3 regions of the Streptomyces sp. P5F9 genome follow, and region 3 is predicted to be linked to each of the others. Evidence: riboswitches for the same ligand, from Rfam matches in the RefSeq annotation. Region 3 holds a riboswitch; each other region holds the start of a gene.

Region 1 (3,267 bases), on a different contig from region 3:
TGGTGCCGGGGTTGTCGCGCACCAGGTTCGCCGCGAGCACGGCGGTGGCGTGCGGCAGCAGTGTGCCGATCGAGTCGTTGATCCGGATGAGTTCGATACCGAGCTGCTTGGCGCGGCCGATCTGTTCGTTGATGAACTCGTAGCGCTCGTCGTCGATCTCGGCCGAGAAGGCGTTGAGGATGCTGGCCCGGAAGGAGCCGACCCCGATCCCGACGAGTTTCTCGTGGGCGCGCTCCAGGAGCTTGTTCTCCTGCTGGTACTCGATCATGCCGAGGCTGACCTGGATCCGCGCCAGATAGTCGCGGGGTACGACCTTGAGCGCCTCGGAGAGCGGTTCCCAGGTCTTGAGCGTCAGGTTGAACACGAACTGCGTGTCCGCGGGTATGCGGTGCAGGAGGAGCTGCGAGTCGAGCACGCGCCGCAGGAAGGCCGGCTCGGTCAGCCCGGAGCCCATGTCGATGTCCCTGATTCCCGCGTTCGCCAGCCCCTCGATGAGCGCCAGCTTGCGGTCGTCGTCGGCTCCGAAAAGAGCCCTTTCTCCTCCTTCTCGAATAGTTTCGTCGGAGAGCCCTAACAGGTTGAAGTCGGAATACCTGGGCTCGTGATCCTCAGGAAACTTGAGTGCCATTTCTTGCTCTCTTCCAGTCCGAGTCGGACACCATCGGGATGGAGCAGCAGACGGCCCGCCGAAAAGGGTGCGATCACCTGTTCCCGCAATCATTCCGCACTCGTTTCCAGCCGTGCGAAAGATGCTACGTATGCCCCGCCGAACACATCAACCCCCCTTCTCGCCCGACTCGGAATGGAAACATCCGATTGAACGACAAGCGGTTACCTGGCAGTGGCATGTTTAAGCCAAAGGCACTTCCGTCGGCCATCTACCACCACGCACAGTGACGCCACCCGTGACACCTCACACAAGGGCTTCACCAGCCTTTAACAAACGACCATCCGTCGCTTCTCAAATAGTGGACACGCTGTCCGCAACCGTCAGAAAAGCCCGCCCCGAAGAATTCGACTCCGCCGCGTGGGCGCGACCGGCCGCGAGGAACCCGCAGCGGACCACCGAAAGGCACGAGCTTCGGCGGTCCGCCGTAGTACACACTCGCCTCCATGGACATCCTCATCCGGCGAGCAGAGCCCACCGAATACGAACCCCTCGGCACCCTGACCGCCCGCGCCTACCTCGACGACGGCCTCCTCGACTACGGCGAGGGTGACGAGTACCTGCCCGTGCTGAAGGACGTCGCGCGACGGGCCGCCGACGCCGAGGTGCTGGTCGCCGTCGAGGGCGACCGCCTCCTCGGCGGCGTCACCTTTGTTTCGGGGCCCGGCCCCGTCGCCGACATAGCGCGCCCCGGCGAGGCCGAGATCCGCGCGCTCGCCATCGACCGCGCCGCCCGCGGCCGGGGCGCCGGCGAAGCCCTCGTCCGCGCCTGCGTCGACCGCGCCCGGGCCACCGCAGGCTGCACAGCGCTCGTCCTGTCGACCCAACGCTCCATGCACGCGGCCCACCGCATCTACGAACGCCTCGGTTTCGTCCGCACCCCCGACCGCGACTGGAACCCCGTGCCACACCTGGACGATCTCACTCTGCTCACCTATCAACTGACGCTCTGAAACCGCCGCGACACAACATCTGGGGTTGCCACGACAGCCCGGCACAAGATGTATGCTCATGCTCGCTGTCGCCGCAGGGGAATCCGGTGCGAATCCGGAACTGTCCCGCAACGGTGTACTTACGTGCATATGCACGCATGGTCAGTCCGAGGACCTGCCGACGGCGCGCGTCCGGCCACCCGGCCAGGGCGCATGACGTCCGGGCCTCGTGGAGTGGGCCGGTGGACGCGACGCCCCGTGCGCTCGTGTACTGCCGCCTGCCCTCGGCGAGGCCCCGTGCCGAGCGAGGGAGAGCCCCACCGTGACCATCGCGCCAGCAGAGCCGGCATCAGCGACCCAGGCGAACGAGGCGACCGCAGCGACCACGACCGGACCCGGAACCGACGTTCCCGGAACGGCCGTTCAGGACGCCGACGGCCCCGGTACCGCGATCCTGCGGACCCTGACCGAGCTGACCGCCGACCTCCCCGACGCCGACCCCGGCCGGGTCGCCGCCGCCACGTTGCGCGGCCGGTCCGCGCACGCGGACGTGGCGGAACTGCGCGAGCTGGCGACGGAGGCGGCCGCAGGCCTCATCTCCGAGGACCCGGTCTACTCCCGGCTGGCCGCCCGGCTGCTGACGATCAGCATCGCCGCCGAGGCCGCCTCCCAGGGCGTCACCACGTTCACCGAGTCCGTCGCCGTGGGCCACCGCGAGGGCCTCATCGCGGACCGCACCGCCGAGTTCGCGACGCTGCACGCGGCCCGCCTGGACGCGCTGATCGACACGGAGGCCGACGACCGCTTCGGCTACTTCGGCCTGCGCACCCTCTACAGCCGTTACCTCCTCCGCCACCCGATCACCCGCAAGGTCATCGAGACCCCCCAGCACTTCATGCTCCGGGTCGGGGCCGGCCTCGCCGAGGACGACAGCACCCGCGCCTTGGACGAAGTAGCCGCGCTCTACCGCCTGATGAGCCGCCTGGACTACCTCCCGTCCTCCCCCACGCTCTTCAACTCCGGCACCCGGCACCCCCAGATGTCGTCCTGCTACCTCCTCGACTCCCCGCTGGACGAGCTGGACTCCATCTACGACCGCTACCACCAGGTCGCCCGCCTCTCGAAGCACGCCGGCGGCATCGGACTGTCGTACTCCCGCATCCGCAGCCGCGGTTCGCTGATCCGGGGGACGAACGGGCACTCCAACGGCATCGTCCCGTTCCTGAAGACGCTGGACGCCTCGGTCGCCGCGGTGAACCAGGGCGGCCGGCGCAAGGGCGCGGCCGCGGTGTACCTGGAGACCTGGCACTCCGACATCGAGGAGTTCCTGGAGCTGCGGGACAACACGGGTGAGGACGCCCGCCGTACGCACAACCTGAACCTGGCGCACTGGATCCCGGACGAGTTCATGCGCCGGGTGAACGAGAACGGCGACTGGTCGCTGTTCTCCCCCGCCGACGTGCCCGAGCTGGTCGACCTGTGGGGCGACGAGTTCGACGCCGCGTACCGCAAGGCCGAGGCGCGGGGTCTCGCCAAGAAGACCATCCCGGCCCGTGACCTCTACGGCCGGATGATGCGCACCCTCGCGCAGACCGGCAACGGCTGGATGACCTTCAAGGACGCGGCCAACCGCACCGCCAACCAGACGGCCGAGCCGGGCCACACGGT
Region 2 (3,267 bases), on a different contig from region 3:
ACATCATGATCGTGGTAGGCGGGGTGATCCCACCGCAGGACGTACCCACCCTCCTGGAGATGGGCGCGGCGGCCGTGTTCCCGCCCGGGACGGTGATCCCGGACGCGGCCCACGACCTGGTGCGGCGACTGGCCGCCGACCTCGGGCACACCCTGTGATCGAGGTCGACACCTATGTGAAGGGCGTACTAGACGGCAAGCGGGCCCTGGTGGCCCGCGCCATCACCCTCGTCGAGTCGACCAAGCCCCAACACCGGGTCATGGCCCAGGAGTTGCTGACCGAACTCCTCCCGCACAGCGGCCAGGCCCGGCGCATCGGCATCAGCGGCGTACCGGGCGTGGGCAAGTCGACGTTCATCGACGCCTTCGGCACCCTCCTCACCTCCCTCGGCTTCCGGGTCGCGGTGCTGGCGGTCGACCCGTCCTCCACACGGACGGGCGGCTCGATCCTCGGCGACAAGACCCGCATGGAACGCCTCTCCGTAGACCCGGCCGCCTTCGTCCGCCCCTCCCCCACCGCCGGCACCCTCGGCGGCGTCGCGAAGGCGACCCGCGAGTCCATCGTGGTGATGGAGGCGGCGGGCTACGACGTCGTCCTCGTCGAGACGGTAGGCGTAGGCCAGTCGGAAACCGCGGTCGCCAACATGGTCGACTCCTTCCTGCTGTTGACCCTGGCCCGCACCGGCGACCAACTACAGGGCATCAAGAAGGGCGTCCTGGAACTGGCGGACGTCATCGCCGTCAACAAGGCGGACGGCCCGCATGAGCGCGATGCGAAGAGCGCGGCACGGGAGTTGGCGGGCGCGCTCCGCCTGATGCACCCCGCCGACGCGGCCTGGACCCCACCTGTACTGAGCTGCAGCGCGCGCGAGGGCACCGGCCTGGACACGGTCTGGGAGCGCCTGGAACAACACCGTTCGCTGCTGGAGTCCACCGGCCGCCTGGCTGCGAAGCGCAGCGAGCAGCAGGTGGACTGGACGTGGACGATGGTCCGAGACGAACTCTTGGGGAGGCTGCGCTCCGATCCGGCAGTACGTGCTCTCGGCCCAGTGCTCGAACAGCAGGTCAGGGACGGCGAGTTGACAGCAACGCTGGCCGCAGAACAAATCCTGCGCGCATTCGGCACCCCGCCCAACTGAACCGACCTGCTTTTAGGGGCGCGGGGCTGTATCGATTTGCGGCTCCGCCGCGTGGGCGCGACCAGCCCCCACCGGGCCGGCACCCAAAAATCGACGCATCCGACCCCTACCCCGTAGGCTGGCCCGCGCAGCTGGTTCGCCCCGTCAGCCAGACGGACGCGTCGCAAGAGGGAACCCGGTGAAATTCCGGGACTGCCCCGCAGCGGTAAGCAGGAACGACCGCCGTCATACGCACTGGGCCCACACAGGACCTGGGAAGCGACGGCCAGTAGGTGTCCTCCGGTTCAAAAAGAGGACGTGCCCGCAAGTCCGAAGACCTGCCACCTGCCCGCACGCGAAGCATTCGCGCGCGGAATCCCGGTGACCTCGTGGGCAGGTCGGCGTACACACGGGCGGTCACCATCCCCCGGTCTACGAACCTTCGCGCCCACGTCCCGCCACCGGGATCCAGGGAGATATCTCGCGAAGGAGATTTCCGTGACACCGAAGTCCGCAGCCGCGGCAGCACGGGCAACCGTCTACGGCTACCCCCGCCAGGGCAGGGGCCGAGAACTCAAGAAGGCCATCGAGGGCTACTGGAAGGGCCGCGTCGACGCCGACGCCCTCCGGACCACCGCCGCCGAACTGCGCCGCGCGAACTGGCGGCAACTGGCGGACGCCGGCATCCACGAAGTACCGACCGGCGACTTCTCGTACTACGACCACGTCCTGGACACCAGCGTCATGGTCGGCGCGATCCCCGAACGGCACCGCGCCGCCGTCGAACTCGACGCGCTGGACGGGTACTTCGCGATGGCACGCGGCACGCAGGACGTGGCACCGCTGGAGATGACGAAGTGGTTCGACACCAACTACCACTACCTCGTGCCCGAGTTGGGCCCGGACACCGTCTTCACCACCGACTCCACCAAGCAGGTGACGGAGTTGAAGGAGGCCCTCGCCCTGGGCCTGACCGCCCGCCCGGTGCTCGTCGGCCCGGTCACCTACCTCCTGCTCGCCAAGCCCGCGCCCGGGGTGTCCGCGGACTTCGATCCGCTGACCCTCCTGGACCGGCTGCTGCCCGTGTACGCCGAGGTCCTCGCCGACCTGCGCGCGGCGGGCGCGGAGTGGGTGCAACTCGACGAACCCGCCCTCGTCCAGGACCGCGCCCCGGCCGAACTGAGCGCCACCGCCCGCACCTACCGCGCCCTCGGCGCCCTCACCGACCGGCCGAAGCTCCTGGTCGCCTCCTACTTCGACCGGCTCGGCGACGCGCTGCCGGTCCTCGCGAAGGCGCCCGTGGAGGGCCTCGCACTCGACTTCACCGAGTCCGCCGCCGCCAACCTGGACGCCCTCGCCGCCGTGGGCGGACTCCCCGGCAAGCGGCTGATCGCAGGGGTCGTCAACGGCCGCAACGTCTGGGTCGACGACCTCACCAAGTCCCTTGCCACACTGGGCACGTTGCTCGGTCTTGCCGACCGGGTCGACGTCGCCGCCTCCTGCTCCCTGCTCCACGTGCCGCTCGACGCCGCCGCCGAGCGGGACATCGAGCCGCAGATCCTGCGCTGGCTCGCGTTCGCGCGGCAGAAGACCGGCGAGATCGTCACGCTCGCCAAGGGCCTGGCCCAGGGCACCGACACGATCGCCGCCGAACTCGCCGCCAACCGCGCCGACCTGGCCTCCCGCGCCGGTTCGGCACTCACCAGCGACCCCGCCGTACGGGCCAGGGCCGCCGCGGTCACGGACGCCGACGCCCGCCGCTCCCAGCCGTACGACGAACGGACCGCGGCGCAGCGCGCGCGTCTCGGGCTGCCGCCGCTGCCGACGACCACGATCGGGTCGTTCCCGCAGACCGCCGAACTGCGTACCGCGCGGGCCGACTTGAGGGCGCGGCGGATCGACACGGCCGGTTACGAGGAGCGCGTCAAGGCGGAGATCGGCGAGGTCATCTCCTTCCAGGAGAAGACCGGTCTCGACGTCCTCGTGCACGGCGAACCCGAACGCAACGACATGGTCCAGTACTTCGCCGAGCAGCTCACCGGCTGTCTCGCCACGCAGCACGGCTGGGTCCAGTCGTACGGCACCCGTTACGTCCGCCCGCCGATCCTGGCCGGCGACATCTCCCGCCCCGAACCGATGACGGTGCGCTG
Region 3 (3,267 bases):
ACGGGGTTCATCAGCGCGGTCGGCTCGATCCGGCACGCCTGCGCCTGCATGGCCTGCGCCCGCCCGATCTCGGCGCCCTCGCGCGTCACGAACGAATTCAGGGACATGTTCTGCGCCTTGAACGGCGCGACCTTCACGCCCTGCCGCACCAGCCACCGGCAGATCCCGGCGGTCACGACACTCTTCCCGGCATCCGAGGTGGTCCCGGCCACCAACAGCCCGCCGCCGCTCATGACTTCCGCCCCTTCACGAGCAGCCGCCCGGCGACGCTGACCCCGAGCGCGAGCAGACCGACGCGCCGGGACAGCCGTACGGCACGCGCGATGTCCGGCACGGCGACGGCGCGCCCGTCCCCGTTGAGCACGGGCCGGTGCTCGACCCGGCCGCCGTAGGAGAGCGTCCCGCCGAGGCGCACGCCGAGGGCTCCCGCGAAGGAGGCCTCCACGGGGCCGGCGTTGGGGCTCGGATGCTTGCGGGCGTCGGTGCGCCAGGCGCGTACCGCTCCGCGCGGGTCGCCGCCCGCGACGGTCGCGAGGGCGGCGGTGAGACGGGCGCCCGGCCAGCCGGCGACGTCGTCGAGGCGGGCCGAAGCCCAGCCGTAGCGGCGGTACTTGGCCGACTTGTGGCCGACCATCGCGTCGAGCGTGTTCACGGCCCGGAAGCCGAGCAGGCCCGGGACGCCCGCGATGCCGCCCCAGACCAGGGCGCCCACCACCGCGTCGGACGTGTTCTCGGCGACGGACTCGACGACGGCCCGGGCGATCCCGTCGGCGTCGAGGGCCTGCGGGTCCCGCCCGCAGAGGTGCGGCAGCCGCGCCCGAGCGGCATCGATGTCCCCTGCCTCCAGCGCGCGCCCGACAACCCCGGCCTCGCGCGCGAGGGAGGTCCCGCCGACGACGGCCCAGGTGGCGGCGGCGGTGAGGGCCGCAGAGGCCGTACGAGACGGTCGTAGGGCCGAAGTTGCTACGGCGGCGAGGGCGACGGTGCCACCCACGCACACGGCGGTGTGCAGGGCGCCCCAGCCTCGGTGGTCGCGCCACAGCAGCCGTTCCACGGCACCGGCGGCACGGCCGAACGCGGCGACCGGATGCCCGCGGCGTGGATCGCCGAGCAGGTGGTCGCCGAGGAGGCCGGCGGCGGCGCCGTACGCGAAGACGCGATCGGCACGCATCGGGTCAGCCGATCGCTGGGTCGGACACTGTGCGGGTACGGGACCTCGAACGACAGCCGAGCATGGCGATATGTCCTCACTCAGGGTGTCCACGCCCTGGTTCGACGAGACCGGCGGTGAGAGTTCCTGGCTCCCGGGGGTGTCTACCCCGGTGACAGTGGCGGGACCGCGCCGGATTCACACCGGCTTCCTCTCCTGCCGCCGTATATGGCTCCGGCAGTCCACCATGCTGTTGGAAGGGTCGTCAACTTGCTGTTGACCTGCGGGGACGGAGTGTGCTGATGCCCACACGCGAGGGGTCGGAGGGGTCACGCGGACGTGGGGTGCGGGACGGCGATCCGTCCCGCACCCCACGTTCCGTCCAACTTGCGGCCGGTCAGGCCACGATCAGATAGATCCCGTACGCCACCGCCGCCGCGCAGGCCGCGAAGCAGGCGTACGCGCCGGTCAGGGCGAGGGGTGCGGAGTCGCCCTGGGCGGTGGCGCGTTCGCGGCGGGAGAGGCCGACGATGCCGAGGGTGAAGACGGCCACCAGGGCGACGGTGGCGCCGAGGCTGACGCCGAAGACGGAGCCGAGGGCTGCCCAGTCGATGTGCATGCTGATTCGTTCCTTCGTGTCCGGGGCGCGAGCTCAGACGGTGGCGGCCGGCGGTGTCGCCGGGTCGGACTTCACGACCGGGGCCGGGTTCACGGGCGGCGAGAGGATCGTCGCCGTGAGGCCTTCGGAGAGGGCGACCGACGGGGGCGGCGGGGTCACGGCGGCGATCGCGGTGGTCACCACGCCGGCCGGTTCGTCGACCTCGTTGACGTTCGAGGCGTCGACGACCTGGCGGCGGGAGAGCAGCCAGATGGCGGTGCTGGAGGCGACCAGGAAGGCGGCCACCAGCGCGGTGCCCCAGTCGCCGAGGTCGGTCACGGACTCGGCGAGCGCGCCGACCAGCGCGGCGGCCGGCAGCGTCAGACCCCAGGCGACGAACATCCGGGTCGCGGTCGACCAGCGGACGACACCGCCCTTGCGGCCGAGGCCCGCGCCCATCACGGAACCGGAGACGGCGTGCGTGGTGGAGAGGGAGAAGCCGATGTGCGAGGAGGCCAGGATGACCGCGGCCGCGCTGGTCTGGGCGGCGAAGCCCTGCTGCGGCCGGAGGTCGGTCAGGCCCTTGCCCATGGTGCGGATGATGCGCCAGCCGCCGATGTACGTGCCCATCGCGATGGCGAGGCCCGCGGAGAGGATGACCCAGGTGGGCGGGTCCGAGTCGGGGGCGATGGAGCCGCCGGCGACCAGGGCCAGGGTGATGATGCCCATCGTCTTCTGGGCGTCGTTCGTGCCGTGGGCCAGCGAGACCAGGCCGGCGGAGGCGATCTGGCCGACGCGGAAGCCCTTGTCGGCGGCCTTGCCGTCCGAGTTCCGGCTCAGCGCGTACGAGAACCTGGTAGCGAGCATCGCCGCGACGCCCGCGACGATCGGGGCGGCGACCGCGGGCAGCAGCACCTTGGTGACCAGGACGTCGCCGTGGACCGCGCCGGTGCCGGCCGAGGCGATGGTGGCGCCGATCAGACCGCCCATCAGGGCGTGCGAGGAACTGGACGGCAGGCCGACGAGCCAGGTCACCAGGTTCCAGAGGATCGCGCCGACGAGTGCGGCGAAGATGACCTCGGGACGGATACCGCTCTCATCGACGAGACCCTTGGAGATCGTGTTGGCGACCTCCACGGAGAGAAAAGCGCCCACCAGGTTGAGGGTGGCCGACATGGCCACCGCGACCTTGGGCTTGAGGGCACCGGTCGAGATGGTGGTGGCCATCGCGTTGGCGGTGTCGTGGAAACCGTTCGTAAAATCGAACGCGAGTGCGGTGATTACCACAATCGCGAGGATCAGCGAGAAGTTTTCCATTTACCCAGGCAATCGTTCGAGGTCATCGGCGCATTGACCGTAGGCAACCTGGGTGAACGGAAGATGAACTGAGGGGGTATCGGTGGTGTCCGGATTGCCTAGTATCCGCGGGCGAACTTCTTCAGTTGGCTCACCGTCCCGTTGAAGAGATTCTGGTCACCCGGCAGGCTCCCGCTGTTGTCGTACTGCCAGAAGGTCCAGT

What was found. Region 3 has a riboswitch for cobalamin ahead of AC31A1_RS38025 (cobalamin biosynthesis protein). Riboswitches for the same ligand answer to the same signal wherever they lie in the genome.
Region 1: another riboswitch for cobalamin. It lies ahead of AC31A1_RS05310 (ribonucleoside-diphosphate reductase subunit alpha); the one in region 3 lies ahead of AC31A1_RS38025 (cobalamin biosynthesis protein).
Region 2: another riboswitch for cobalamin. It lies ahead of metE (5-methyltetrahydropteroyltriglutamate--homocysteine S-methyltransferase); the one in region 3 lies ahead of AC31A1_RS38025 (cobalamin biosynthesis protein).

What each region holds. Positions count from the first base shown of each region.
Region 1 is NZ_JBXVPZ010000016.1:40,521-43,787, forward strand. Features, by position in the region: gene AC31A1_RS05300 (beta/alpha barrel domain-containing protein) at 1-628, opposite strand, end outside; gene AC31A1_RS05305 (GNAT family N-acetyltransferase) at 1,114-1,620, shown strand; cobalamin riboswitch at 1,673-1,796, shown strand; gene AC31A1_RS05310 (ribonucleoside-diphosphate reductase subunit alpha) at 1,922-3,267, shown strand, end outside.
Region 2 is NZ_JBXVPZ010000050.1:11,428-14,694, reverse strand. Features, by position in the region: gene scpA (methylmalonyl-CoA mutase) at 1-158, shown strand, start outside; gene meaB (methylmalonyl Co-A mutase-associated GTPase MeaB) at 155-1,138, shown strand; cobalamin riboswitch at 1,254-1,477, shown strand; gene metE (5-methyltetrahydropteroyltriglutamate--homocysteine S-methyltransferase) at 1,616-3,267, shown strand, end outside.
Region 3 is NZ_JBXVPZ010000357.1:924-4,190, reverse strand. Features, by position in the region: gene AC31A1_RS38030 (cobyric acid synthase) at 1-233, opposite strand, end outside; gene AC31A1_RS38025 (cobalamin biosynthesis protein) at 230-1,171, opposite strand; cobalamin riboswitch at 1,270-1,412, opposite strand; gene AC31A1_RS38020 (hypothetical protein) at 1,548-1,769, opposite strand; gene AC31A1_RS38015 (inorganic phosphate transporter) at 1,803-3,065, opposite strand; gene AC31A1_RS38010 (lysozyme) at 3,164-3,267, opposite strand, start outside.